DNA from 2 places in the Faecalitalea cylindroides genome. Region 2 is predicted to be linked to the other one. Evidence: a T-box and tRNA genes for the amino acid it is inferred to sense, from the RefSeq annotation. Region 2 holds a T-box; the other holds one or more tRNA genes.

Region 1 (15,325 bases), on a different contig from region 2:
GTGCGTTTTTCAACACCTCTGATTTCTAAATTTTTTGCTTCAACTATCATGTTCTTTATCCTCCTTATTACTATCAACTGAACCTGATATTTCTTCTTTGATAACTTTATATCGAGCCATTATCTTCTCTGGATTATGTCGAAACGAATTGATCAAAGAATTAAAATAGTAAGTATTATTACTGGCAACATCAAAATAATCAGCTTCAAGATAATACTGAACATAAAGATTAAATTCCATATATTCAGTAATATTGTGTTTTATGATTATTTCACATAACTCTTTTTTGATTCTTTGCACATCTTTAGCAGATAAATCTATCTCAAAGCCATTAAATAATTCAATGTCGCTAGATGAATACTGAGCCTTATCGGGATCATTTTTATGCGTAAAATATTCAAATGACCCTCGTAAGTTCTCACATACTTTAGGATATGGCCCATGTGTTATTTCTCGAAATGATGCAGCTGTTAAGAAAGTGCTAGGACCATCAAAGATAACAATCATATGCCAATGTGCTTTTTTCAAGTCTCCATTGACCAATAAATCTCTATCATGTAATGGTGAAACAGCAAATTGTACTCCTGTTAGTGCCAATTGCTCTTTCCAATCCTCAGGAGCAGATTCCGGATATACAATATAGAGCCAATGCCTTCTCTTCAGTTTTTTTAATTCAGGAGATAAATTCTCCGGGATTAAATCGGTATCCCAAAATTCAAATGGATCTATTTTTGCCAATCCTCCATACAATTTCACTTTGTCATCATTCACTGGCATGGTATAATGAGCGTGTACAAAATATTCGGTATGTGGTCAAACACATACTTTTTTATTTTTATCACAATCATACGCATCATCCTTTCTATAATTGTGATATGGTGTTCACATTTCACTCATAGGGGGTTGTCGTAGCCAAATTATTGGGTAACCTTGTGCCTTTCTCGCCTAATATTTACGGGTATTTTACCCTGATTTTACATCGTAAAATAAGATAAGCGCTATAATTAAGATGGAATCGGATCCACTGATCCATGAACAAAACAACGAGGTGAACTATATGACTTTATTCATGAATGAGAAAGATATGAATGAAATGTTAGCCAGTATTTGCCCGGACGGGGAAACATACCAGGGAAAAGCATGGGGGACCTTGATGTCTGGGACGGCTGAAATGTTGGCACTGGGAGCTTTGAGTAATGTATATTGTTATGTTGGCGTGACAGAAAAAACATTGGTTATCGCAGTGTTGGAAACTTTTGATATCTCGCATATTTACGGTAAAATCTGCATTCCGTTTGACCAGTTTGACGAACTGAAAGTACAAAAAGGTTTACTGCCTTCCCAGCGGATCATCAAAGCGAAAAGCGGGAAAACCAAAATAAAATTGTCGCTGGTCAACAACAGCATCACCGCCAAAATCAAAGATCAAAAACAGGGGATGCTCGCGATTTGCGAGGTACTGGAGCATTTGAAACACTGATTTTCATAAAAGCAAGAGAGAAAATGAACAATATAAATGAGAACCGAACAGACGAAAGAACACCCGGCGGCAAAAAAAACAAGGCGGAGTTAAAATGGTTTATTTTGTTCCTTGCCGTCATCTTTTTTCTGCCAATCACCATCCTCGCGGTGATGGAATGGTTTACAAGCGCCGATGCCTTTGCCATCGGAATCACGGGGTTTATGCAAGCCGTCATTGTCCATGGCGGTTTAGGGCTGGTAGCGGTGATCATCGCCCTTGTCTTATTCGTACTGCTGATTCAGCCGGACGCAACGTTCCTGCAAAAGGTCGGCAGAACCGCAGGCATTCTGCTATGCGTCGCCGCCGCTTTCTTCCTTGTCCGGCCGCTCGTTTTGGACATCCCCTATCTCAAGCGCCCGGAAGCCGCCTATTTGGAGCGGCTGGAATTTGAATATTCGCGAGGGATCGGGGACTATGGTTCGGACGACTATTATCTGCGCGGCGTAGATATGACCGGCGAGCGGCATTCCTTTGAAATCAGTGAAAAGAGGTACGAGGAAGGGCGCGCGCTGTGGGGCGGGAACGACTACAATCTGTTTGCGAAAGTCACCTACCTGCCGCACACCTCCACCTTGATGTCGCTCGAATTTATGACAGAACTCGACGCGTCAGGGGCAGAATTGTACCCACCATCCCCTGAACTCCCGAATGATTGGGAAAGTTTTTCAATCCAGATCAATGATACGGTTTATACATTACCAGTTCCCCTTGCGGCTTTCCTTGACGATGGGTGGGTGATTTCCGAGGAGAATGCCGGGCTTTCTCTGGCTGGCGCGGAAGGCCCGTATGCGTCCTATGAATGGGAATGGGTCTCGTTGACCAATGACCACGAGCAGGATATCAGCGTCTGTGTCTTCAACACCACCGAAAGCACGATCCCTGTCGCTGAGAGCACGGTGGGAGGTATTCATGTAATATATGGCAACTACGACTTTTCCGGTACAGAACTACGCCTTCCCGGAGGGTTGATGCTGGGATGGTCAACCAGAGAAGATGTCTTAAAGCTGTATGGCCAACCGAACGATAGCTTTGAGGCAACCTATGGTGGATATCGCTTGACTTACGAAATTGATGACCCTCTTGACCCGGCCTCCTGGAAGATTGGTTTTGATGATTCAGGCATTCTAGACGATGTTATGGTACACCACCAGGCTTATTTCCGTTCCGACTAACGTCATGGAATATGTACATCTTACCAGTCATCATTTAAGGCAAAGAAAACCGCCTGTCCTAATGACCCTTATCTCGGCCATAGGGACAGGCGGTTTAGTTTTTTCTGATTGCTTACACGCTGCTGATCTTGTGTCGTGTTTATGCAAAATTTTAGGGCCGCGGTGAAAGGCGACGGCTCAGAAGCTCAAAAAAGAAAAATGTATAACTCCAGGGTAATCTCCCCTTGACAAATCGGTTTCCAAATGATGATTCTTTTACTTTTTCAAATGGTTACTATTGTTGGGTCACCGCTATTTTTGTAGACATTCGCAATTCATCAGCATTATTTGGTGATGAAGATAAAGAAAAAGTTGCTAAAGTGATAAAAAGTTTTACTTCAGAAACTATTGAAATCTTACGTAACAACGATAATTTAAGAGAAATAGGAATTAGAGGAGATTGTGTGTATGCAATTTACACTTCTCCAATGAAAAGAGACGAATATGAACTTGCTGAAAAAACATTCTATATTAACACTTTTATGAAAATGCTCAATGAATTATTACTAGGAAGAAATTTACCAGAAATTAAGATAGGTATTGGGATGTCAACCTCTAAAGAATTAGTGATAAAAGCAGGTAGAAAAGACGAAGGGATTAATAGTAAAGTATGGATTGGAAAAGCGGTAGCACGAGCCTCCAAATTCTCTTCTTTTGGAAATAAAAATGGCATCGCTCCATTAATTTTCTCTAAATCAAGTTATGATCAATTTATTTCTTTTTTGGAAGAAAAAAATAGAAAAAGCAAGCCAAAAGAATGGTTCAATAAACATTACGATGAACAACTTGGAACATACTACTCTGCTAATATTATTAAAACTGAATTTAATTCATGGATTTTAGATGGAATGAAAGATTAGTTTTTCACCACATTTTTAGTCAGATTTGCATCAATCTGTATCAATTTATAAGCACAATGAAATTCAAAAAGTCCTTTTAAATAGCTATTATCGGCGTACATCAATTTACTCTAAATACTATCGTTCGTTGTGTTTCAGGCGCCATTGCAAATTAACACTCCGAAAATGGAGTGTTTTTTTATTCATTCCTAAACTCATAAATTACAAAAGCAGATGACTATCAAACTCATCTGCTTTATTTATATTAAGTTTTTTTCATTACACTTCTTCGCTGATTTCTTCTGCTTCAATCGAATTCATGATTCCATTGGCAATAGCTTGTGCTAAATCATCGCCATTATTTACCATATAATTGAAATCATTTGTGTCTGTTATAAATCCAACTTCTAACAATAAAGCAGGAATTGAATTATTGCTGACAACATAAAGAGGAGTTTCATTTGTATCGACCACCCCTCTATCCTGTGCATAATTTAACAATTCCAACTGCGCATGAATAGATTCTGCCATTTCAACCATCTCATCATCATTAAAATCCACATATGTTTCATAACCACTAGCCCCATCATTATAATCACTTGAATTTATGTGAATTGAAATGTAATAATTCGCATCTGCATCTTCTGCTATGTCTATACGTGATTGAAGATCTTCTTTGTTATCTTCTGGCCAAGATACATTATCACTCGTTCTTGTATATACTACGTTATATCCTGCTTCTTCTAACAATTCTCCAGTGGATAAAGCAATGTCTAAAGTTATGTCTTTTTCCTGCGTTCCATCCAAGGCAATGCATCCTACATCATATCCTCCATGACCAGCATCGATTACAATTGTCTCCATATTATTATTGGCATAAACTTCTATAGAATCATCGTTAAAAAATAAGACATTCGCACCAAACCCAAGAAGAAACACAATCAAAAATCCTAATGAAATTGAGAATATTTGTATTTTTTTCATTTCATCACCGACTTTATTATATGGAATCAACCTTAAATCAGTCTTAAAGGAGGCAGGATATTTTCTAGTTGTCTTTTTTCAAATTCAATGTCATAATTAATGAGCGCCTGCATAGTATAATGGTAATACACATCCATGGTAAGGATGAACTCGTGGTTCAATTCCGCGTGCAGGCACCATCTATTGAGCACAACTGTTAGGCACTTGCTTAACAGTTTTTTCTTTAAGCTAGATTAAAGTTAATTGTGTTAAAATCTTATATAATAATTGTGGTGATCAAAATGAATGTTCTAATTATTGAGGATGAAAAAAATTTAGCACAGGCCTTATGCCGAATCATGGAAGAAGAGAAATGACAAGCCACAGCTGTTTATAATGGCCAAGACGGTTTACAACATGCCACACAATACCCATATGACATTATCGTTATGGATATCATGCTTCCTGGATTAAATGGTTTTGATATCGTTAAAGAACTGCGTAATCAGAAAATGGATATACCCGTTTTGATGTTAAGTGCATTGGATGAAATACCAGATAAAGTAAAAGGATTAAATGTTGGAGCTGATGACTATATGACAAAACCTTTTTCTCCTGCTGAATTGCTGGCGAGAATCCGCGTATTGACAAGACGTAAAGGCGAAGTAATCATAGAAAAAATTGAATTTGGAGATTTAGTTCTATCATTGTCTACCTGCGAGCTTGAATGCAATGGCAAAAGCATCCATTTAGCTTATAAAGAATTTGAAATCATGAAATTATTGATGTATCACCCTAAAATCCTCACCAGCAAAGAAGAATTAATCAACTCTGTCTGGGGCAATGACCGTGAAGCAATTGACAACAATGTTGAAGCCTATATTTCTTTTTTACGAAAAAAACTCCTCTTTTTAAAAAGTAAGGTTACTATTAAAGTCATTCGAAAAGTAGGGTATCATTTGGAGTATAGTGATGCTTAAGAAACTCAAACGTAAATTCATTTTGATTACGATGACTTTTATTACGTTAATACTTGTATGTGTTATAACCCTTCTTTGTTTAGCCTCTTATCAACGAACTAAAAATGATATTAATAACTCTTTAAATTTTGCATTGTATAAATATGATGATCATCCTACTCTTGAGTTGGATTACTCGACAAAAAATTTGCAAAATGACAACGATCCCCCTCCAAACATGAATTCATTTACAATCATCACTGATGATTCCAATGCAATTCTGGAGCTATATTCCAGAAATTATCAAATCAGTGATGAAACATCTCAAAACCTTGTTAATTCAATTCAAGATAAATCGCAAGGTATCTTATTTGAACAAAATTTGGCTTATAAAAAAGATGTGAAAGATAATGGTTATATTTATGCCTTTGTGGATATATCTATTGCAAAGTCCAACTTTATCTCTATGTTAGTTACTGCAATATTGGTAGCCATTCTTTCAATATTAGCGTTTTTGATCTTAACAATTTTATTAGCAAACTGGGCTTTAAGACCTGTAGCTCAATCCTGGCAGCAACAAAAGCAGTTCTTGGCAGATGCTTCTCATGAACTCAAAACCCCGTTAACCGTTATTTTGGCAAATACAGATCTTGCCCTTACCAAAAAACAGGACGAATCAAAACTTAAACAATCTCTTCAATCGATCCAGAGCGAGGCTTTGCGAATGAAGAAACTTGTAGAAGATTTACTGTTTCTTGCTAAAAACGATACTCAAAAAGAGAATGTACTTAACTCCATATGCAACATCAGTGACATTGCTTTAAGTTGTGTTCTATCTTTTGAAACCATTGCCTTTGAAAAAGGTATTATCTTAGAAAGCAATATTCAAGAGAATCAACTAGCTTTAGGAAATGAAAATCAATTTAAACAATTAATCTCTATTTTCTTAGACAATGCCACAAAATACACACCGACTGGTAAAAAAATTCATTTCACCTTAAAGAAAAAAGATAATCAAATTCTGATTATCATTCACAATGAAGGAAGTTATATCGACAAAGAAAATATCAAACACATATTTGACCGTTTCTATCGTTGTGATCCAGCTCGTAAATACCAGGGAGGTTATGGTTTAGGTCTTTCTATCGCAAATCAAATCGCATCAAATCTAAAGATCAAGATTGATGTTAGCAGTGAACAGAAAAAGGGAACCACGTTCTCTTTGTGGATCCCTGCTAAATAAATTGTGTGTCTACCTCCTGGAGCGATCATAAATATATGATCCTCCTTTTTTATTCCACTTTTAACATTCGATAACCTACACCAATATGAGTCTGAATATAATGCGCACTATTATCTTTTGCCTCAAGTTTTTTGCGCAACGTTGCCATAAAGACCCTAAGACTTGCCATATCTGTTTCCCAGCTAGTTCCCCAGATTTCTTTGGTCAAATAGGTATGTGTCAAAACTTTCCCAACATTTTTTGAGAGTAAACATAAAAGTTTAAATTCAATAGGTGTTAAATGAAGTTGTTGCTCATCAACAAATGCACAACCTGCACTATAATCAATCGTTAATTTTCCATTATGAAATACTGAATTAGAAACATTAGAAGAAATCATAGTCAGTCTTCTTTGCGTCACTCTTAATCTTGCCAACAATTCATCTACAGAAAAAGGTTTTGTCAAATAATCATCCGCTCCCATATCAAGAGCTTGAATCTTATCTTTATCTTCACTTCGAGCACTGATTACGATGATAGGCATATTCGACCAAGTACGAAGTTCTTTGATAACCTCTATTCCATCGATATCAGGTAAGCCTAGATCCAATAAAAGAACATCTGGTCGTTCTGTTTCAATTTTTGATAAAGCTTCTTTCCCATTCTCTGCACTTGTATACGGATAATCATTAGCTTGTAAGGTCGTAACGATCAAATTACGAACTGATTTATCATCTTCTACTACTAACACTGAACAATTAGGCATCCAGCACAACCTCCTTTGATGACAAAGTAAATTCAAATATCGTTCCATGAGGAACATTATCTTTAACAACTATTTCATGGCCATGTGCATTGATGATCGAACGGCATAAGGCCAATCCAAGTCCTAAAGAGCGACGAGAATCTGCCAAAGTGTTTGCTTTTTGATAATATCTCTCAAAAATATGTTCTTTATCTTCATCACTAATACCTGGCCCATCGTCTTGAACACGTATTAAAACTTCCTCTTCTTTTTTCAAAATAAAAACATCTATATGCGATCCTTTTGGCGTATATTTTATCGCATTATCTATTAAATTCACAAAAACTTGAACCATTAATCGAGAATCCACTTTTACCAACATTAAATCATCCTCACTATGGATTGAAATCTTATGTTCTATTTTATGACGATCCACATGTTTTAAAGCTTCCTCCACGATTTCATTGATCAATTCATATGAGAAATTAAGGTGCATATCTCCATCTTCAATTTTAGTGACGGATAAAAGATTTTCCACTAAGTTAATCAACCACCACGATTCATCATAAATATCTAAATATATTTGACTCTTGGTTTTTTCATCAAAAAGATGCGCATTAGAAAGTAAATTGCTGGCATTTCCTAAAATTGATGTTAATGGTGTTCTTAAATCATGTGAAATAGAACGAAGCATATTGGCCCTTGTTCTTTCATTTTCAGCCAGAATAATTGACTCTTCTTTATCCTTTATATTTCTATAATTTTCCATAGCTAAAGCGCTCTCTCCTAAAATTGACAACAATATACTATTTTCAAAAGGTTCGATAGGCTCATCAATTGGAATTGATACAACACCATATCCCTGTTGATTGACACGAATTGATAAATGCAGACAAGATGAATCAGTAAACCGCACCGTAAATGCACCCGCCTGTTTATTATGTTCACAAACCCATTGTGCCACCTTAAATTCATGGTCATTCAAATACTTAGAGGGATCTTCTTTATTGCACATGAAAACATATGGCCGATCGATCTTACCATTTTCTTTTATATACACGATTACACTTTTAGAAAGCAATTTTTGAATTTGCTTTGCCATGATTGTGACAATTTCCTCGCTAGACGTTGAATTTTGTAAAAGTTGATTAGTATCAAACAAAATCTTGGTACGATAAGAATTGCGTGTCGATTCAGAAGCAAAGTCTTTTAACTTTCCCGCTAAAGTTCCTGTAATCAATGCCGCAAAAAACATCACTAAAAAAGTCACAGGATATTCGCTGGCATACGCCTTCAAAGTAAATCTAGGCTCAGTAAACAAAAAATTAAATATCACAACAATCAAAGCTGAAGTAATCAATGAATAAGCTTTCCCTTGCGTGATCATCGCAATAATCATGACACCGAGGATATAAACCATCATAATGCTGGAGTCTGCAAATCCAATTTCAAAAAATAGATAAGAAATTAAAGTGGTTATTGATAGAATCACAAAACTCTTTAATAAATCTTTTTTTAGTGCATTTAAATCAATCGGTTCTTTTTCTTTTGGGGCTGGCCTTGTATCTTCTGTATCGGGAATAATATACACATCCACATTTCCAGCCTGTGCTATCAATTTATCCACCAAAGTTGGTTTGATATTAGAGAGTCCTTTGACACGACTTTTCCCCACTACGATTTTTGTCACATGAGACAAACGAGAATATTCTATGATTTGATATGCTACATCATCTCCAAAAACCGATTCAATCGTTGCTCCACGATCTTGAGCAAACTTCACATTATCGTTTAACCGTTGCCTATCTTCCTTGCTCGGTTCTTTAGTTGTCTTTACATATAAGGCAGTAAAGTTTGCATTAAATGCTTCTACCATTTTGCTGGCAGCCTCTATTATCTTAGTATTGGAAGGAGATGGCGATAAACATACCAATATATGTTCGTTCATTTCTTTTTTATCCATAAACAAAATCACCTTTCAAACTCACATATATTCTCATTATCGCACATTCTGTTCAATAAATCATTTATGCATCTTCAAAAACAAATCAAGAGCTCGAATGATTTTTCGAACAGAATAGTAAGCTATAATAAAAAATCCTACGATTAATGTGCCTAATAATACAGTTTTCATTGCTACACTCCCTGCTCATATTATGGCACTTCTCATATTAAGATGCTGTTAATATTATATTTCCAAAACACAAAAAAACAGCTACTTTAAAAAGCATTTATATATTTACTTATCATGATTATTTTATCTTTTTTTTGCGAAAAACATCATTTAGTCATTTATCTATTTTCCAAGTGCACATCGATAACAAACAAATAGCAACATAAAATAATATTAGGAATCGAAATTATTTTTGAATATTTTAACGCTATTTCTAAACGAGTATTTTCGGTCATATTTTTATACTCTTCGTTGTCATAACTTGTAAGCCAATTTACCTTTCCAGAACATCTCAATAATTTAGAAAAAACTATGAAAGTTAAACTTGTAATTAATAGAATTAACTTGATTTGCAAATTTCGCTCATGTAATAAAGCAATAACAGCAATAAAAAGAATAATATAAACGGCAATTAATAATATCAAACTAATACTTCTATTTTTATTCATATCCTCATTCTATCCTTTTATTTAGTATATAAAAGATTTTTAATGTTTAAAACAAACAATATACACGTCAAATAAAAAAGATGTTTTTATAATGTTAAAAAACCAGCACATCAAGAGATGAACTGGGGATTTTTATTATTTAGGGTTCATACACATATAAAAAGGGACTAATAGTCCAAAGTAGTTCAAAAACTACTCAACTGTTAGACCCACTTTTTTTATTCATCTTTCGATTCTATATCCTTCGTTCGGAATACAAATCGAACAATATTTTCCGAATTATCCGGTGTACCTGCAAACGATTTATGTTCCTTGTTCAATGCATCGATTTGATCAAACACAGTTTGTAGTGTGTTAAACTCCGATGTTGTCAAATCCGCTGTTTCTTTTAGTTTATTCATACCCTGCTCATTGAATTGACTTTGTCCGTCATAAAGCTGCTTAGCTCCATTCTCTAATGTATCAAAAGCATTTTGTAGCTGTACAAGACCATCGCTCATCTCCATTAATTTTGATTTTTGTCCTTCCAACTGCGCTGTTCCTTCATCTAATAAGGAAGCACCACTGATCAATTCTTCATTTTTAGATACGATTTGTTGCGAACCGGCATTTAACTGATCAACAGCTGTTTTGGATTCACTTTGAAGCTGTTGAAGTCCTGATTCCAGGGCTACAGAACCCGTATGAAGCTGATCAGCACCTGCTTTTAACTGACTTACTCCACCTTGCAGCTTTGTGATGAGTTGAACAAAATCTTGATCGCTCATATTCTGATGAACACCTGTCATAATTTGTTCTAAGGTAGCCATGGACTGAGCAGCTGTCTGCATAGATGTCTGCAGCTTTTGCATATCTGATTTTGTACCTTCCATGACCTTTGATAAACCGTCCAAAGACTGCCTGGTCTGAGAAAGCAGGGCCTGCATCTGTGCTTTTTGTGTATCTAACGTTTCCAGTGTATAACCCTGAACATCAATACTTTGAACAACTTGTAATTGAGACTGCAGAGCAGCAATCTGTTCATCGATCTTAGAGGCGGCCCCTGTCGTATCCTCCTGAGAAATCGCAGATTTACTGGTTTGCAGCGCCTGAATGGAGGACTGCAATGCCTGCAACTGCGCCTGTTTTGCACTTTCTAACTGGGCATTAAAACTTTGAATCTTACTTTGATCGTTTTCCACAGTTTGATTTACCGAAGCCACAATAGCCTCAAATTGTGTCTGGAAAGTTTCCAATCCAGTCATAGCCTGATGAACTGTTTGTAAACTGTTCTCTAAAGATGTCAAAGCTTCTTTTGAAGTAGAAAGCTGTGTTTGTAACGTAGTTAATTCTTGTTTGGTCGCATTCATCGCCTGTGTAAGCTTTGATAAAGTATTTTTATCCAGTCCATTCACCTGTTCTTCCAGTTGTGCTAGACCTTCCTGTAGCTTTTGTGACCCTTGTGATAAAGATGTACTTCCCTGTACGGTTTGCTGCATAGCGGCCGGTATAGCTATTAACTTTTGATTTCCCTTGTCCAGCTGTGTCACTCCCTGCGTATATGCTTTGATTCCATCCAACAACAAACTGGAGCCTGTATGTAATTGTGTTGATGCATCGGCCAACTGTTGGATCTGTGGTGTAGCACTCGTTAAAGGTTTAGCACCTTCCTTTAATTCTGTCGTACCTTCATACAACTGTTTAGAACCATCTAATAACTGATCAGAAGCCGATACCAGCTGATTGATACCGCCTGTCAGATCTCCAATGGATAATTGACCAGCCAATTCATCTAAAGAGATTTCATTGGTCATAGCGATCATGATCGATCCTAAATCAAAATCCTTTACATCGGTTTCAATCACTGTATCATCACTGATATGTAACTGATCGATGATCTTATTTAATCCAGCTTCCTGTAAAGTACCAGCCAATCCCGGTACATTCGCAAAGGCCAGCACTTCATTTGTACCATCATTCACGATTTTTCCATTGGAACAAGATACATTCTCATAATGATCTGCATTCAGAGTCAAAAGACCTCCGGCTAAAAAGCTGGGATGTACGGTAATGGCTTTTCCATCCGCATAGACCGTTTTTGATTCAAGATTTTCAAAGTGAATTGTCAACTTCAAATGTCCGCTTTGTCCTGCAACTTCTTTTGCGCTCAATTGATGTCCATCCAACTCATAGGTAATTTTTACTTCAATGGGAAGCTGCTTTGTTGTCTTACCCTGATAGTAAATATCGTTATGCTTGCTGTTCCAGGTATAGACATTGCCATCTACTTTGGGTTCTTCATCAGTTTTGACATTTTCTACATCGGTTTCATCCAGCGTTTCCTTGATGTTATGGATGCCGTCATCATCGTGCAGCCAGCTGGATACGATCGTATCCGATATCGATCCATCGGCATTTAAAACCGCATAGACCGTTTCTGTTTTCTGTGTCGGATTTTCATCCTCTAATGCATAGATAGGAAGTGGAAGCATAGATTGTGCCAATACGGCACTTAAGATCACACTGCCCATTACCTTAATATTTTTATTCATATTGATCCTCCTTAGTTATCGGCCATTTTTTCGTTGTTTTTTCAATCAGCTTATGTCCCAATAAAAGCATGCTTGGCAAGATGAAGATAATACTGATGACAGAAATGATGGCCCCTCTTGCCAAAAGCTCACAAAGGCTGGAAATTAAATCCATACGAGATATCAAAGACACTCCAATACAAGCCGCAAAGAAGGAGCAGCCACTGGTAATGATCGAAGGAGATGTCTTTTGAATCGCAACTCGTATGGCCTCTTTTCCGCTCTTATTTAAACTGAGTTCTTCTCTAAATCGCGTTGTCATCAAGATCGCATAATCCACACAGGCCCCTAACTGAATCGTACCGATCACAATGCCGGCAATAAATGGCAATGTCGTATGTGTCAGATAAGGAATACCCATGTTGATCGTGATTGCCAATTCAATTGCCAGCACTAAGATAAACGGCAACGCAATCGATTTAAACGTAATCAAGATGATCACAAAAATTGCCAAAATCGATAATACATTTACGACCTTAAAATCTTCGTTGGTCGTGGTAATCAAATCCTTTGACAACATGCCCTCACCGGTGATCAGCGCTTTTTTGTCATATTGACTCAAAACTTCATGAATCTTGTCCAACTGCTTATTTTCTTCATCCGTAGCCGCATGATAATCACTGTTGGCAATCAACAGTTTATAGCCGCCATTTTCAAAAATATCTTTAATGGCTTCCGGCTCAAATGTGCCGGGAACCCCACCGCCGACAAAATTTTCATAGGCCAAGACATTTTCAATCCCCTCAATGTTTTCAATCTTTCCAGAAAGTTCCTGGATATCCTTTGTTGGTAATGTATCACTGACCAAAATGAAGTGAGTCGTATTCATATTAAATTTATCTTTTAGTTCTTCCGTTCCCTTCATACTGGAAAGATCAGATGGCAATGTACTGGTCAGATCATAGTATTGCTTGACATTGGCCTGTGCAAAGCCCATAGGAATAAAGATACAAATTCCGATCAACAGCAAAAACTTGGCATGTCGAACCACAAAACCAGGTACTTTTTTGAGTTCATGAATCAATGTTTTATGTGTATATTTTTCAATTTGGCGATCAAAGATCATCAATAGACTAGGTAGAACAAAAATAGTACAAATGACTCCCAGCACAACCCCTTTAGCCATCACGATACCAATATCGCCACCCAGTCTTAGTTGCATGAAACAAAGCGCTAAGAAGCCGGCGATCGTTGTCACCGAACTGGATGTGATGGAAGTAAAGGTCGCCTGAATGGCCTTGACCATGGCCATGTCGTTGGTCGTATTCTCTGCTTTTTTCTTTTCTTCCTGATAGCGATGTAAAAGGAAAATCGAATAATCCATTGTCACCGCTAATTGTAAGATCATCGCCAAAGCCTGTGTAATATAAGAAATCTTTCCTAAGAAGATGTTGGTTCCAAAGTTATAGATGATGGGAAAAGCCATACCCAACATAAAGATCAAAGGTGCTACGGAAGATTCAAGTCCTAAATACAGCACAACCAGACTTAACAAAACGGCAATCAAAGCATATTTAACCGTTTCTGAATTAGCCAGATCCTTGGTATCTTCGGCAATAGCACTCATTCCCCCTAAATAACAATCCTTGTTCGACACTTCTTTGATCTTCGCAATCGCATCCATTGTTTTTGGAGAAGCGGTATCTTCTTCAAAGGTGACGATCATTAAAGTTGAATCTTTGGAGTACAACTGTTTTTGAAGAGTCTCCGGTATCATTTCCTTAGGAAAGGTAATATCCAAAACATCATCTCGCCAGAAAACTTGTTTGACCCCGTCGATCTTTTCAATCTTATCTTTTAAAGAAACAACCTCTTTGTCCGAAAGATCATTGGTTACCATCATTCCTACACTAGCCAGATTAAAATCCTTATCCAGGACTTCCTGTCCTTTCATTGATTCCGCTTCTTTAGGCAGGTAGGAAAGAATATCATAATTGATTCCCGTATTGAAATAACCGATCACACTGGGAATCAAGAGCAGTACAGCCACAAGTAAAATCTTGTTTCTGTATCTGACAATAAACTTAGAAATTCTATCCATATTCTCTATCCTTTCTCAACATCGACATGAGTATAGTACAAAAATGACTGTTAGTCAATTATTTAAAATAATTTTTAATATAACCTTTATATTAAGAAATAAAAATTGACCAAACGTACATTTTTGTCTATACTATAAGTGGTGATAGTATGAAATCCAAAGTATTGGAAAATAAGAGAAATAAAGAAACAGCGCTTTTAAACAGCGCTTTTGACCTGTTCACAAAAAAAGATATCCATTCCGTAACCGTTCAGGATATCGTAAAAAAAGCCAATGTTGCAAAAGGAACCTTTTATCTGTACTTTAAAGATAAATACCAGATTCGTGACGTACTTATTCAAAAAGAAGCGGCTCGTTTGTTTCAGGAAGCCAGAGAAAAACTGGAGAAAAATGATATTCAAAATTTTGAAGATGCGATCATTTTCATCATCAATCAGGTTTTGTTGAGCTTAGAAGATAATCCAGCTATTTTAAAATTTATTGAACGAAATCTATCCTGGGGCATCTTTCATGAGCAACTGCAGACAACCATGGATAATGAAGAAATCGGTATGCTTCAACAATTTACTTTATTAGCCAAAAAAAGCGACTATACCTTTAAAAGACCGGATATTATCTTATTCATTATCAT
Region 2 (15,325 bases):
GAACAAAAGAATTTTTAGATAAAGTTATGTAGAAAGAAAGAGGAAACAATTATGAAAATGAAAAAATTAGTTAGTGTAGTATTAGCAACAACGATGATGATAGGTGTAGCTGGATGTTCATCGACAACATCTGGTTCTGCGGATAAATTAGAACAAATCAAAGAAGCAGGTAAAATCGTACTAGGAACTTCTCCAGATTTTCCACCTAATGAATTCTATATCTTAGATGAAAATGGCGAGAAACAAATCGTAGGAAGCGATATCTCTTTAGCGCAGGCTATTGCGGATGAAATAGGTGTTGAACTGGAAATCAAGGCAACCGATTTCAATGGTGTATTAGCCAATGTACAATCAGGAAGTGTAGATATGGCGATTTCTGGTTTTGCTCAGACAGAAGAAAGAAAACAAGTGATGCAGTTTTCTGAAGGGTATCAAAGAGAAGACAGTGCGGATTATCAAGGAATCTTAACCACAAAAGAAAATGCCGAAAAATATAAAACTTTAGAGGAATTTAAAGCAGCAAATCTAACAATTGCGGCACAATCCGGTTCCATTCAGTATGAATTGGCAATGAAGTTGACGGATGAAGCCAATATCAAACAATATGGAACAACAGATGCTTCTGCTTTAGCTTTAGATGCTGGAGATATTGATGCAGTCATTGTTTCTTCAAACTCTGCTTTACCTATGTTGGATACATTTACAGATTTAACATTACTTCCTAAAGATGGATTTGATTTAGACCCGGATGCAATGTATTCCACAAATGTTATTGGATTCCCATTAGGAGATGAATATCAGTCATTGATCGATTTATGTAACGATGTAATTGAGAAAGCTAAAGAAAATGGTGACTTGGAAAAATGGGTGACAGAAGCGAAAGAATTATCTGCACAGGCTGTTGAAGTGGAGGAATAGTCAATGGATAATAAACAAACGATCTTAGATTTCATTGTTTCCAAAACCGATGATTATATGGCTTTGGTCAAAACAATGTATGAAAATCCAGAGATAGGAAATCAAGAGTTTGAAACAATGGAATTATTGACAAACTATTTGATAGATGCAGGTTTTGAAACACAAAAAGGGTATGTTGTACCAACCGGATTTATTGGAACATATGATACAAAGAAGGAAGGTCCAACTATTGCCTTTATGTGTGAATACGATGCTTTACCTGAAGTCGGACATGGATGTGGTCACAACTTGATCGCAGGAATTGGAATTGCTGCTGGAGAAGCTTTAAAACAAGTTGTAGATCAATATGGTGGAAAAGTAATCGTGCTTGGAACACCGGCTGAGGAAAATTTTGGCGGCAAGGTTTCCATGGCCAATGCCGGTGTCTTTGATACGATTGATGTTGCCTTGATGGTGCATCCAGGTACTAAAAATGGTGTAGGCTCAAAATCACAGGCATTGAATCCAATCAAATTTGAGTTCTTTGGAAAGAACGCCCATGCCTGCCATCCAGAACAAGGGGCTTCGGCTTTAGATGCAGCAGTTATGACTTTTGTTTCAATTAATATGCTTCGTCAATTTGTTGAACCAGGTACTTATATTCATGGCATAATTAAAGATGGAGGAACTGCAGCCAATGTGATTCCTGCTTATGCAAGTTTAGAGTATTATTTCCGTGCTTCTACAATGAAATACGCCAAAGAAGTAACAGAAAAAGCTATTAATTGCGCTAAAGGTGCATGTCAGGCAACCAATACAACCTTAAAAACTTCTGTTTATGAATGTCCTTATGAAGATACGCTTGTCAATTACACATTGGCAGAGATGTTAACTAATACATATCATGAACTTGGACTGCCGAATGTAGATCCAGTGGATGAAGAAGCTAAAGGAAGTACAGATGTTGGAGCAGCTAGTTATAAATGTCCTACGATCCAGGGAAATATCAAAATTGCTTCAGATGATGTTTTAGGTCATTCTAAAGAAATGGCAGCGGCTACGATATCTGAAGATGGGAAAAATGGTTTAATCAAGGCAAGTCAGGCAATTGCTTTGGTTGCTTTGGAGTTATTGGAAAATCCAAATAAACTAAAACAAGTAAAAGAAGAGTTTAATCAATCTGTTCATGGTTAAAGAAGTCTTTGTGTTCAAAAGTTTTGACATTTATTCATAGCCGTTTTATAATCGAATCAACAATAGTGATAAGGACATGAATGCATGAATCTTGGATGTAGAGAGAAAAGTGGTTGGTGAAAACTTTTTGACAAAACATGTGTTTACTCCCTTTGAATTGCCCTTGAAAAAGTGTGCCGTACTCTTGCGTTAAAAGAAAATGAGGTGCATACAATTATTGTATGAACAAAGGTGGTACCGCGTGCGACAGACGTCCTTTGAGATGACTGTCGCTTTTTATATGGAAATAGGAGGAGAATTAAGATGATCGACATTAAAGAAAATGCTGAATTAAATGTATTGAATCATTCATGTGCACACATGATGGCACAGGCCGTAAAAAGATTATATCCTCAGGCAAAATTCTGGGTCGGACCTGTTGTCAGCGAAGGTTTCTATTATGACATGGATCTAGGAGATGAAGTTATCAAAGACGAAGATCTACCTAAGATCGAAAAAGAAATGAAGAAGATTGCCAAAGATGGTAAACGTATCGTACGTAAAGAAATTACTAAAGCTGAAGCTTTGGAAATGTTTAAAGATGATCCATATAAGATTGATTTGATCCAGGATCTTGAAGATGGAACAATTACTTGTTATCAACAAGGTGAATTCATTGATTTATGTCGTGGACCTCATGTGGAAACAGTTAAACAATGTAAAAACTTTAAATTATTGAAGCATTCTGGTGCCTATTGGAAAGGGGATGCCAATAATAAAGTATTGCAGCGTATTTATGGAGTATGTTTTCCAACAGCTGAAGAATTGGAAGAACATTTAGCTTTATTAGAAGAGGCAAAGAAACGCGATCATAAAAAGATTGGTAAAGAAATGGGATTATTTACAGTCAGTGAATATGCTCCCGGTATGCCTATTTTCTTGCCAAATGGTATGATCTTGCGTAATATCTTGGAACAGTTCTGGTATGAAGAACATACAAAGGCTGGCTATCAGTTCATCAAGACACCTATCATGATGTCTAAAGAGTTATGGGAAACAAGTGGACATTGGGAACACTATAAAGAAAACATGTATACAACTATGGTAGATGATCGTGAATTTGCGATCAAACCAATGAATTGTCCAGGCGCTTTATTGGTATACAACAGTACTTTGCATTCATACAAAGAACTCCCATATCGTATCGGAGAATTAGGCCAGGTACATCGTCATGAAGCAAGTGGTGCTTTAAATGGTTTATTTAGAGTTCGTACATTTACTCAAGATGATGCGCATTTGTTTGTTACTCCAGACCAAATTGAGAGCGAAGTTAAAAATGTATTGGGATTGATCGATCGAATTTATTCTGTATTTGGTCTTCCTTACAATATTGAGCTTTCTACACGTCCAGAGAGTGGATATATTGGTTCTGAAGAAATTTGGCAAAAGAGCGAAGAGGCATTGGCAAATGCATGTATCCATGCCGGAAAAGAATATAAAGTGAACCCGGGAGATGGAGCATTCTATGGTCCTAAATTGGATATTCATATCAAAGACAGTTTAGGTCGTGTATGGCAGTGTGGAACAATTCAGTTGGATATGAACTTGCCAGAACGCTTTAGCTGTACATATGTTGACAAAGATGGTTCTAAGAAAACACCGGTTATGTTACACCGTGTTATCTATGGTTCTATCGAACGTTTCATTGGTATCTTGATCGAACATTTTGCAGGTCATTTCCCATTGTGGCTGGCTCCAAGACAATTTGTCGTAATTCCAGTTCATCAGGAAAAACATCTAGAATACGCACAGAAGGTTGTAAAAGCGTTGCAGGATGCCGGTATGCGTGTGGAACTAGATGATAGAAATGAAAAGCTGGGATATCGTGTACGTGAAGCACAGATGTCTAAAGTACCGTATCAGATCGTAGTTGGTGATGGTGAAGCCGAAAACGAAACAGTTACGATTCGTCAGAGTGGTAAAAAAGAAAGTAAGACAATGGCACTAAATGAAGCCTTAGAAAAATTTGTTAAAGAGGTAGAAGAAAAATGTCTGTTAGAAAAATAATATCTTTGGCTTTATCTTTAGTTTTATCGGTATCATTGGTTGCTTGTTCTTCTAGTAATGAACCACAAGAACCAATTAAGATCCTTTCACCTACAGGGGCACCTGCCTTATCATTATTATCTTTGTATGAAAATGAAAATGTAGACATTGAAACAGTAGAAGGTACAGATGTACTAACTGCAGAATTATCTAAAAAAGATAGTGAATATGATATCATCGTAGCACCAACAAATTTAGGTGCTAAATTGTATTCGCAGGCAGAAGCTTTTAATCTTGAAGCGGTATTGACCTGGGGAAATCTATATTTGGTTGGACCAGAAGGTTCTGATCTAACAAGTGCATCTATTGCAGCTTTTGGCGAAAAAGCGGTTCCTCAATTGGTTTTCCAGTATGTAATGGATACAGCTAATATGAATGTTACATATTATGCCAGTGTTCAAGAAGCTCAGCAGGCTTTGTTGACTGGGCAGTCTGAAGTTGCCTTATTGGCGCAGCCTGTTGCCGCTGCAACGATTGCCAAGGCTAAAGAACAAGGAAAAGAGTTATCTGTTCTTGAAGATCTTCAAGCACTTTGGAAAGAAAAAACGGATAGTGACGAAGATGGGTATCCACAAGCTTCGTTGTTTGTAAGAGCGGATGCTAATGTTGATTATGCTTTAGAACTGTTGCAAGATACAGAATTAAGCGAAGATGAAATGAAAGAAATTATTGATAAAGTTGGTGTTGATAAGCTTGGCGTTCCAAATGCTGAAATTGCGGTTAATACATATTCTAAACAGAATATTCGCTATGAAGCAGCAAGTGATGTAAAAGATCAAATTGAAGAATTCTTAAATCTATTTAATATTGAACTTCCAGAAGGATTGATCAAGTAAGAGCGAGAAATCGCTCTTTTTCTATATTTTAAAAGTAAAATATAATTGACATAAAGTAAATTATAATTTATTGTGTAATTGAGGTGAGGGGATGTCAAAAAATCTAGCAATGAAAGCTGCCAGAGCTTCAAAAGATATGACACAAAAAGAATTAGCTGAAGCAGTGGATGTTTCTAGACAAACGATCAATATGATCGAGAAAGGAGAATATAATCCGACGATCAAGTTATGTCGTGCTATCTGTAGAGCATTAGACAAAACATTGGATGATTTGTTCTGGGAGGAAGACGAATGAAAAAGTTAGATGAAATGAAAAGGTTAAAACTTCTTAAAATTGAAGAAAAGGGTTTTTATTTGATGTTTTATGGCTTAGTATTCGTAATTGTGGTTCAAGCTTTTTTGAACGATTTTAAAGACATCCAAGAAGTTATCTTACCAATAGTTTTGCTTGTGATTGTTTCCATTTATTTCATTATTGTTTGTTTTAAAGAGGGGATATGGTCATATCAGGATGTAAATCAAAAGAAAAGTATTGTGGTATCTATCTTTGTGGGAATTGTTGGAGCTTTTATATTTGGGTATAAACTGTATTTGTTAAATAGATTGCATGTTGGATATCTATTGATGATATTTTTGATCGTTACGATTTTAATGTATTTAATTTTAACAGGCGTAAATCGAATTTATGTAAAAAGAGTAGATCATTTAGAAGATGGTGATGAAGAATGAAACGCTATACTATAAATAGACATGAAATCACAAACTGTAATGCCAAGTTGATTGAAAAGAAATGCAGTGACTATTATCCTATGCCTGGAAATATCTTTGAACCACAGAAAGTTTATGAATTGGTGTTTTTAAAAGAAGATAAATCGACTGTTTCTTTAGAAGTAAGTGCCTTTGAATATAATGTTGTTGAAGTAGGATGGGAAGGGAGGTTGATTTATCAAGGCTATGAATTGATTTCTTTTGAAAACTGGATCCAGCAAAGTAAAAAAGGTGTATAAATTTTTTAGCAAACCTATTGCATAACTGCTAAAAGCGTGTATAATATTCTTAGCAGTTGATTTAAAAGAGTGCTAAAGGAGGAATATTATGTTACAACCATTACATGATTATGTTTTGTTAAAAAGAGAAAAGGAAGAAAAGACAACCGCTAGTGGAATTATTTTGACAAGCGGTAAAGAAAAATCTAAATTGGCCGTTGTTGCTGCAATCGGTTCAGGTGTTAAAGATTGTGAATATGCTTTAAATGATAAAGTATTATATAAAGAATACTCAGGAACAACGATCAAAGTAGATGACGAAGAATATATCGTGATCAAAGATGAAGATATTATTGCAGTAAGCAAATAAGGAGGTACATTTTTATGGCTAAAGAAGTGCGTTTTTCAAAAGATGCTCGTGAAGCAATGTTAAAAGGAGTAAACACATTGGCAGATGCCGTACGTGTTACTTTAGGCCCTAAAGGACGCAACGTGGTCCTTGAAAAGGAATATGGTTCACCACTTATCACAAATGATGGTGTAAGTATTGCCAAAGAAATCGAATTGGAAGACAAATTCGAGAATATGGGGGCAAAGTTAGTATATGAAGTAGCTAACAAGACAAATGATACAGCAGGTGATGGTACAACGACAGCAACGATCCTTGCTCAAAGCATGATTGAAAATGGATTGCGTGCAGTAGATCGTGGAGCAAATCCAGTTTTGATGCGTGAAGGTATTGAAAAAGCTGCTAAGGCAATCAGTGATTATATCTTGAAAAATTCGAAAAAAGTTGAAAGCAATCAGGATATTGCCAATGTAGCTACAATTTCTGCAGGATCTGAAGAAATCGGTGAAATCATCGCTCGTGCAATGGAAAAAGTAGGACGTGATGGTGTTATCTCGACTGATGAATCCAACGGTTTTGAAACAGAACTTGAAATCAGCGAAGGTATGCAGTATGACAAAGGATACATTTCTCCATATATGGTAAGCGACCGTGAAAAGATGGAAGCAGTTATGGAAAATGCATATGTATTGGTTACAGATCAGAAGATCTCAAATATCCAGGAAATTCTTCCATTACTAGAACAGCTTGTTCAAGCAAATCGTGCTTTGCTGATCATTGCTGATGATCTTGAAAATGAAGTTGTTTCTACTTTAGCATTGAATAAATTACGTGGAACATTCAATGTTGTTGCCACAAAAGCTCCTGGATTTGGAGATAATCAGAAAGAAATGTTACAGGATATTGCTATTTTAACTGGTGCAACATTCTATTCTAAAGATCTTCAGATGGAACTGAAAGATATGCAGTTGAGTGATTTAGGTACAGTTAAGAAGATCGTCGTTACAAAAGATAACACAACAATGATCGGTGGTGCTGGATCGACTGAAGATGTGCAGGCTCGTATTGCAGAAATCGAAGCACAGATGGAAAACACAACAAGTGAATATGATAAGAAACGCATGGCTGAACGTTTAGGTAAATTATCAAATGGTGTTGCGATCATTAAAGTTGGTGCAGCTACTGAAAGTGAATTGAAAGAAAAGAAACTTCGTATTGAAGATGCATTGAACTCTACTCGTGCTGCTGTAAGCGAAGGTATCGTTATCGGTGGTGGAGCTTGTTTAGTAAATGCTTATGTAGCATTGAAAGATGAGATCAAATCAGATGTTGTTGATGTACAAAAAGGTATCAAAGTTGTATTTGATGCATTGTTGACACCAATCTCTCAAATTGCCGATAATGCTGGATATAACAGTGAAGAAATCGTAGAGATCCAGAAGGGTGCAGATGAAAATATCGGATTTGATGCAAAACATGGTGAATGGGTCGACATGTTAAAAGAAGGTATCATTGATCCAACAAAAGTAACTCGTAATGCATTAATGAATGCCGCAAGTATTTCTGCTTTATTCATTACAACAGAAGCTGGGGTTGCTTCAATTCCAGAACCTGAAAAAGAAGCTCCAATGCCTCAGGGAATGTACTAGAATTAAAAAAGTCCATTGAATTGGACTTTTTTTCTTTTTATAATAAGTACCGGTGATAAAAATGAAAAAAATATGGATCGCAACTTCAAATGCGCACAAAGTTGAAGAATTTCAGAAAATGCTTGGCGAAGATGTACAAGTATGTTGTTTAAAAGATCTTGATCAGGAGGTTGAAATTGTTGAGAATGGTAAGACATTCGAAGAAAACGCCTTGATTAAAGCTCGCAGTTTATATGATGTTTTACACCAGCCAGTTATCAGTGATGATTCTGGACTTGAAGTGGACGCCATGGATAAGGCACCGGGTGTATATTCAGCACGCTGGATGGGCGAAGATACAAGCTATGATGTCAAGAATGCTCAAATCATTAAAAATGTTGAAGGTAAGACTAGAACTGCTCGTTTCGTATGTGTAATTGCCTATATTGATGAAAATGGCAAAGGCCATACATATCGTGGTGAAGTCGAAGGGCAAATCAACGATAAGATCCTTGGGAGCAACGGATTTGGATATGATCCAATCTTCTATTATCCTGAGTATGGTACGACTTTAGCGAATGTTTCAAGTGAGATGAAAAACAAAGTATCACATAGATCTCGTGCTTTAGAGAAATTTTTAAAAGATTGGAGAAATAAATAATGTTACACGTTGTATTATATGAACCGGAAATACCACAGAATACAGGAAATATCATTCGCACATGTATGGCGACAGGATCTCGTCTTCATTTGATCGAACCACTTGGATTTTCATTGGATGAAAAGCATTTACGAAGAAGCGGAATGGATTATATAAAAGATGCGGATATTCATATTCATAAAAACTGGGAAGAGTTTGTAAAAGAGAATCCAAGCGATAAATATTATTTTATGACTCGATATGGACATAAGGCACCAAGTGAATTTGATTTTAGCGATACTTCAAAAGATGTGTATTTAGTCTTAGGAAAAGAGAGTACAGGTGTCGATAAAAAAATCTTAAAAGATCACTTAGACAGTTGTATGCGACTTCCAATGGTTGCCAGTGCAAGAAGTTTAAATTTATCCAATTGTGCAGCAATCATCGTTTATGAGGTTTTACGTCAACAAAATTATCCTGGGCTTGCCACCAGTGAGCAATTAAAGGGAGATCATTGGCTTGAAGATCTATCAGTGGATTGATCGTTTGTTTGATACCTATCCTAAAAGATCATGCTTTGTTGCAATTTTAGTTTTAGTGTATTGGACATGGCAGAATATCTGGCAAGGGGTATTCATGTTTGATTTAGCTCGTGTAAGCAATTATGACACCTTGTTTTCATTTTATGAAAATTTAAGTCAGTATTCTCATGCTTTGTTAATTGAAATAGTATTAGACATGATTTCAAGTAATAGTGTATCGCTTATATCAATTTTGAATGCTGTAGTCAATAATGTGAGAATCATTGATATTCTGGCTGTCTTCTTTACGGTTATTTTGTTCATGAAATCTAGACAAAAAAAGAGTTGGATCTTTTTGATTGTTCTTTATATATTGATGTTTGCTGTAGTAGAGGGAAGCTTGTTTTACGGATTTCAAGTTTCATCTATTGATGAATTAGTAAGTATTTTACATATATTATCCATGATTATCCTTGGTTTTGAATGTGTAATTATCGTATATCTGATATATCGAATCGTAGGTTATGTTTTTGAGTATATTCGACTATTTGAATAATTTTGTTTTTAAATCGTGAACAGATGTATATATCAAAAATGATTTGATAATTTTAGTCAAATTCACATAATTTTACATAATTTGTTTGAAAGTCCTTTATATAAAGGAGAATTATAAATTTTTAAACAAAATTAACAATTAATTTTTGATAAATATTTTTTTCAAAATTTGTTTGAAATGGGTAATCATGTTAAATTGTTGGTGTTGTATGAGAGGTGATAGAAGTGAATTTTATCGAAAAACACAGTAAATTATTGGCTGTAGCCTTATGTTTCTGTGCTTGCGGACCAGTTCTTTCTACAGTTTACGCATACGAAACTAAACCAGGATGGCATGGTGAAGGAGCCGACAGATATTATATTCTGGAATCCAATCATCAGACTGCAACTGGTTTAACAGAAATTGAAGATGAGTTATACTACTTCAATAACGCTGGTGAGATGCAATTCGGATGGCAAGAAATTTCTAACGAAACTTACTATTTCGAAGAAGATGGAACAGCTGCAACAGGTAAAACAAACATTCAGGGTACTACTTACAACTTCCAGAGTGAAGGTACTCTTCAACATGGCTGGTCAGAAGATGGAAAATCTTACTATGACGAGAAGGGATTCAAGATCACAGGAAATTGGGTCGAAGATCAAGGAGCTAAGTACTATTTTGACGAAGATGGAAACCTAGTTACTGGTTGGCTAGAAGTTGACGGTAACAAATACTACATGGGTACAGATGGAAAGATGTGCACAGGTCAGGTTGATATCGATGGTCAGACTTATTACTTACAGGAAGATGGAACATTCAAAACTGGATGGGTCGAAAAAGATGGTAAAAAATACTATTATGAAGAAAATGGTAATCTTGTAAAAGACACATTCAAAGATATTGATGGAAAGAAATACGCTTTTGATGCAAATGGTGAAATGATCACTAATACAGAAAAAGATGGTTATACGATCGGTGAAGACGGGGTTGCTGAAGAGATCGTTGAACAAGCTGACAATACACAGCCTGTTCAAGAAGATACAAGTTCATCAACACCTTCTAATAGTGGATCAACAGCTCCATCAACACCATCAACTGGTTCAGGATCAAGCTCTAATGCTGGTTCTGGTAACTCAGGTTCAAGCAATGTCCCATCAACACCTAATGTAAGCAATGATGCTATTGTAAGTGCAGCATACGCTCAATTAGGAAGAACGCAGGACTGTACAATGTTAGTTACTAACTCTTTAGCTGCAGTTGGTATCAATTTCCACGGATGGCCTGAAGACTATTTATCTTTAGGTACATTAACTAGCAATCCTGTTCCAGGTGACATTATTGTCTACAGTGGACATGTTGCAATCTATGTTGGTAATGGACAGGCAATCCACGGTGGATGGCTTGGTAACCAAACCGTATTAGCATCAGTCAATTGCGGTAACGCATTGATTGGATACGTTCACATAGGTTAATAAAGAGAAGAGAAAATCTTCTCTTTTTTTGTATACGACTTGATTATTCAGGTCGTATTTTTTAATATAGTTATATTCGCCGGAGGTAGTTTATGAATTATATTTCTTCGAATAAATTTAGTGATGTGAGCGTTGCGATAAGAACACAGCTTCCTTTAGAGCGCTCTACAATAACGGCATATAATATTCTGGTTTATATGTTGAAAACCAAAACAGAATTATTTAAGACAAAACAAGCTTTGATTTCAAATTTAAATGAAGCTTATGGAATGAAACTGGCTTGTGGATTGAGTTCCTATGGGGCTGATCTTATCTTGACAACACGTATTCAATATATTCGTTCGGATTGGATCGAAGAGGAAGACTATATCCATAAAGTTAAAGAAATTACAGATCAAGTATTATTTCATTCTGTATTGGATGAAGCGAGTTTTGAAGAAGCAAAATATTTATATAGAAATAAATTGACACGTATTTTAGATGATCCAGATGGTTTAGCTATATATACTTGTTTAACGACGTTAAATACAAATCATGAGATCTCCATACCTATTCAAGGAAGTCTGGATGATTTAGATCAATTAACGCTTCAAGATATCCAGAATGTGTACAGTGCATATTTAAAGGCGGATAAGCATATATTTGTTTGTGGATGTTTGGATGAAGAAATGAAAACGTATCTAGAAAGAATGGATTCTAGTTCAAAGTTAAATTCAACACGTAGTTTATTACCGATACTTGATTATCAGGAAGAAATTATCGACAAGAATATCTCACAGTCCAGCATTGCCTTGGTGTATGCAACAAGTACAGATATTCTGTCTGAAGATTATTATAAAATGTTTGTAATGAACTCTTTGTTGGGGCAAAGTCCAACAAGTCTTTTGTTCGAAGAGGTTCGTGAGAAACATAGCTTATGCTATTCCATTTCTTCTTATTTAATTCAGTTTGATGGAGCATTGATCATCACCTTGGGTACAAATAAAGAAAATATAGAAAAGGCTATTGATTTGATCAATCAGCAAATTCAAAGGATCATAGATCTTGATTTTGATCCGGAATTATTGAATACGGCTAAAAAGGATTGTATCGATTCATTGATCGTTGCTCAAGATTATCCATTCTCACAAATTGATCAAAGATTTATGGATGTTTTATTGTCAAGGGATACAGATAGAGATAAGAAAATAAAGAATATACAAAAAGTTAGTCTTGAAGATGTATCTGCAGCTGCAAAAAAATTAAAGAAAATTTCTTCAGTTATAGTAAAGGAAGTAGAATAGTATGAAGTACAATATGAATATATTGAATAAAACTTTAGATAACTCTTTGCATGTGATCTTGATTCAAAAGCCGGATTATGTTAAATCGCTTTTTATGTTAGGTGTACCAGCCGGTGGGTTTGATGTGGTCCAAAAAAATCAGGATGAAATCGTAAAACATTCCAGTGGTTGTGCTCATTTTTTAGAACATCAGATGTTTCGGTTGAATCAAAGAGATGTGACCCAGGATTTTGCCAAGATGCAGGCACAGACAAATGCTTTTACTTCATATACAGAGACTGCTTATTATTTTCAAACTACATCTGATATTGAAAAGCCTTTGGCTTTATTATTAGATTTTGTTGAGAATTTAGATATTGATCAACAAAGTGTTGAAAAGGAAAAAGGAATCATCCTTAGTGAATACAATATGTATGAACAAAATCCCGAACAAAGACTTTTGATGAATACATGGCGTGCACTTTATCATAAGCATCCTTTGAAAATTGATATTCTTGGAAACAAGGACGATATTTCAAATATGACCCCAGAAATACTGACTCAGTTCTATCAAATGAATTATGATCCGTCTAGACTTACTTTAGTAGGTGTTACAGGCAAAGATATCAATAAGATCATGGATTTTGTTATTGAGCATCAAAAAGGTGTTGCTTCTAAGATTCAGGGAGATATTGCTCGTATCATGCCAGAAGAGCCAAAAGAAGTTGTTTTAAAAGAGAGCATTGAATACATGGATATCACGATGCCATATGTTTGTGTTGCCTATAAATTAAATCCTGTGGATACGATCAAGGATGCAATGCGTTTGGATATTGCCTTGCAGATGCGAATGGACTCTTTGTTTGGTCCTTTGAACCCAGAATATCAAACCTGGATGGATGAGCAGATCATTTCACAGGTAGCGTTTGCGGAATGTGATTTTAATGTAGATCATGGCTATGTTATTTTTGTGGCTCAAACCTATAAGGTGCAGGAATTTATCGATCTTGTTGATATGCTTGTTAAAAAGATAAAAGAACCAATTGATCCATCTATCTATCATGCTTTATCAACAAAATTGATTTCACAAAATATTCGTAGTTTGGACAGTTTTGATTCATTGGCGATTGAAATGATGCGTGCGCATTTTGAAAACTACGATTATTTGAAATCTTTAGAACTGGTAAAAGAAATGGATCCAAGTGTGATTGAGGATTTGTGTTCCCATATGGATTTTTCTTATCGTTCAATTATTGAAATCTTACCAAATGAGTCTAAATCCTCTAAATAAGTTCATTCTTTGTGATTTAGAGTAAAAAAAACTTCTCTAAATAAGGGTTAAAATGAGATTTTAGAGAAGATAGGAGATTTGTTATAGAAAAATAGAATCGATAAGATACTGCTGAAGGCAGGTGATAATATGGTTTATCGACCATACCGGAGGTAGTATATGAATGTGTTTTGTATAGTAGGTCAGATTGAAAGGCTTCCTGTCTTAAAAGAAACAAGCACCGGATTGAAAACGTGTGAAGTTGAATTAAAGGTGATCCGCCCCTTTTCCAACAGTGAAGGGGAATTTGAGAACGACTATATCACGGTTGAAGTTTGGAGAGGATTAGCTGAAACAATCTGCCATGTTGCCGAAGTAGGGGCTTGGATCAGTGTTAAAGGACGTATCGCAACCAGAGTGATCCAAAAATCCGAAAAAACTTATCGATTTTATACATTTATAGCGGAAAATGTTGGTTTTATTCAAGCCTTTAAGAAGTAACGATAGGATCTTGATAAAGAGTCTGTTTTAAACAGACTTTTTATTTTAATTTTGACATACAAAAAAAGCTTGGTTTGATCCAAGCTTTCTTTGTGATTTTATTCAAGTATTAACGGTTATAGAACTCAACTACCAACAATTCATTGATTGGCTGAGCAGTGAATAATTCGTTACGTTCTGGATAACGAACATAAGTTCCTTTTTTGTTTTCTGCATCAACTTCAACGAATGCAACTCGAGTAGTAGCAGCTTCTAAAGCTTCTGCAACAACTGACATGTTTTTATCGCGTTCACGAACTTCGATAACGGTTCCAGGTTTAACCTGATAACTTGGGATATCTACTTTCTTTCCGTTAACTAAGATATGACCATGGTTCACCAGCTGACGTGCTCCACGACGAGTACGGGCAAATCCCATGCGATAAACAAGGTTATCCAAACGAGATTCTAACATTACTAACAAGTTGTCGCCAGAAGGTCCTGGACGCTTGCTAGCTTTGATATAAGTGTTGTAGAACTGTTTTTCACTTAACTGGTAAGTGTGACGGATACGTTGTTTTTCCTGCAACTGAAGACCGTAGTTAGTTAGTTTTGCACGACGTGCATTACCATGCTGTCCTGGAACATAATTACGACGAGTTAGTTCTTCACCTGTTTCAAGGATTGAGAAACCAAGACGACGTGACTTTTTCCAAGTACTTCCTGTGTTTCTTGACATAAAATTCTTTTCCTCCTATTGTTTTATGCTTCATAAAACAATAACAGTACAAATCACTATAGCTTGTGTTACAAAAGATACTTTCTTACAATCAGCTCTTTGTTTACTCGTATCGCCTAGTGGCTTGTAACGCATTTTCCATAGCTTTGTATGCTGCTATCAATTTATGCTCTAGTATCATAACAGAGCAAAAACGCAAAATCAAGAACTTGAATTAAATTTTAGTGCAAGAATGAATAAGTTTTGCTATAATAGACTCGGTATGCGGGAGGTGCACTATGGAAAGCGTTGTTAACTTTTTCAATTCAATCGTTTCAGTGGTTACATCGCACTTATCAACTGAAATGTTAATTTATATTTCTATTGCCATATTATTACTGATTTTGATTTGGATCATCACAAGAACAATTCGTTCTCGTAAGGCAAAC

The links. A T-box is a leader RNA that pairs with one kind of tRNA and senses whether it is charged. The one in region 2 lies ahead of thrS (threonine--tRNA ligase), so its partner is inferred to be a tRNA-Thr.
Region 1: it encodes a tRNA-Thr, which carries the amino acid that the T-box ahead of thrS (threonine--tRNA ligase) is inferred to sense. The anticodon was not compared.

What each region holds. Positions count from the first base shown of each region.
Region 1 is NZ_JAQLXG010000016.1:18,900-34,224, forward strand. It holds gene PND65_RS08475 (hypothetical protein) at 1-50, opposite strand, end outside; gene PND65_RS08480 (replication protein) at 40-756, opposite strand; gene PND65_RS08485 (hypothetical protein) at 1,058-1,480, shown strand; gene PND65_RS08490 (hypothetical protein) at 1,450-2,694, shown strand; gene PND65_RS08495 (adenylate/guanylate cyclase domain-containing protein) at 2,919-3,593, shown strand; gene PND65_RS08500 (N-acetylmuramoyl-L-alanine amidase) at 3,852-4,556, opposite strand; tRNA gene PND65_RS08505 (tRNA-Thr) at 4,662-4,735, shown strand; partial or broken gene PND65_RS08510 (response regulator transcription factor) at 4,931-5,164, shown strand; gene PND65_RS08515 (helix-turn-helix domain-containing protein) at 5,243-5,515, shown strand; gene PND65_RS08520 (sensor histidine kinase) at 5,733-6,737, shown strand; gene PND65_RS08525 (response regulator transcription factor) at 6,787-7,482, opposite strand; gene PND65_RS08530 (ATP-binding protein) at 7,475-9,424, opposite strand; gene PND65_RS08535 (hypothetical protein) at 9,754-10,083, opposite strand; gene PND65_RS08540 (hypothetical protein) at 10,302-12,614, opposite strand; gene PND65_RS08545 (efflux RND transporter permease subunit) at 12,607-14,694, opposite strand; gene PND65_RS08550 (TetR/AcrR family transcriptional regulator) at 14,844-15,325, shown strand, end outside.
Region 2 is NZ_JAQLXG010000010.1:30,849-46,173, forward strand. It holds gene PND65_RS06500 (amino acid ABC transporter ATP-binding protein) at 1-32, shown strand, start outside; gene PND65_RS06505 (transporter substrate-binding domain-containing protein) at 52-918, shown strand; gene PND65_RS06510 (M20 family metallopeptidase) at 922-2,091, shown strand; T-box leader at 2,148-2,352, shown strand; gene thrS (threonine--tRNA ligase) at 2,395-4,137, shown strand; gene PND65_RS06520 (hypothetical protein) at 4,119-5,012, shown strand; gene PND65_RS06525 (helix-turn-helix transcriptional regulator) at 5,104-5,307, shown strand; gene PND65_RS06530 (DUF6773 family protein) at 5,304-5,741, shown strand; gene PND65_RS06535 (DUF2500 family protein) at 5,738-6,019, shown strand; gene PND65_RS06540 (GroES family chaperonin) at 6,108-6,368, shown strand; gene groL (chaperonin GroEL) at 6,383-7,996, shown strand; gene rdgB (RdgB/HAM1 family non-canonical purine NTP pyrophosphatase) at 8,058-8,636, shown strand; gene PND65_RS06555 (tRNA (cytidine(34)-2'-O)-methyltransferase) at 8,636-9,157, shown strand; gene PND65_RS06560 (hypothetical protein) at 9,135-9,692, shown strand; gene PND65_RS06565 (NlpC/P60 family protein) at 9,917-11,146, shown strand; gene PND65_RS06570 (M16 family metallopeptidase) at 11,239-12,429, shown strand; gene yfmH (EF-P 5-aminopentanol modification-associated protein YfmH) at 12,431-13,699, shown strand; gene PND65_RS06580 (single-stranded DNA-binding protein) at 13,859-14,179, shown strand; gene rpsD (30S ribosomal protein S4) at 14,289-14,897, opposite strand; gene PND65_RS06590 (septation ring formation regulator EzrA) at 15,176-15,325, shown strand, end outside.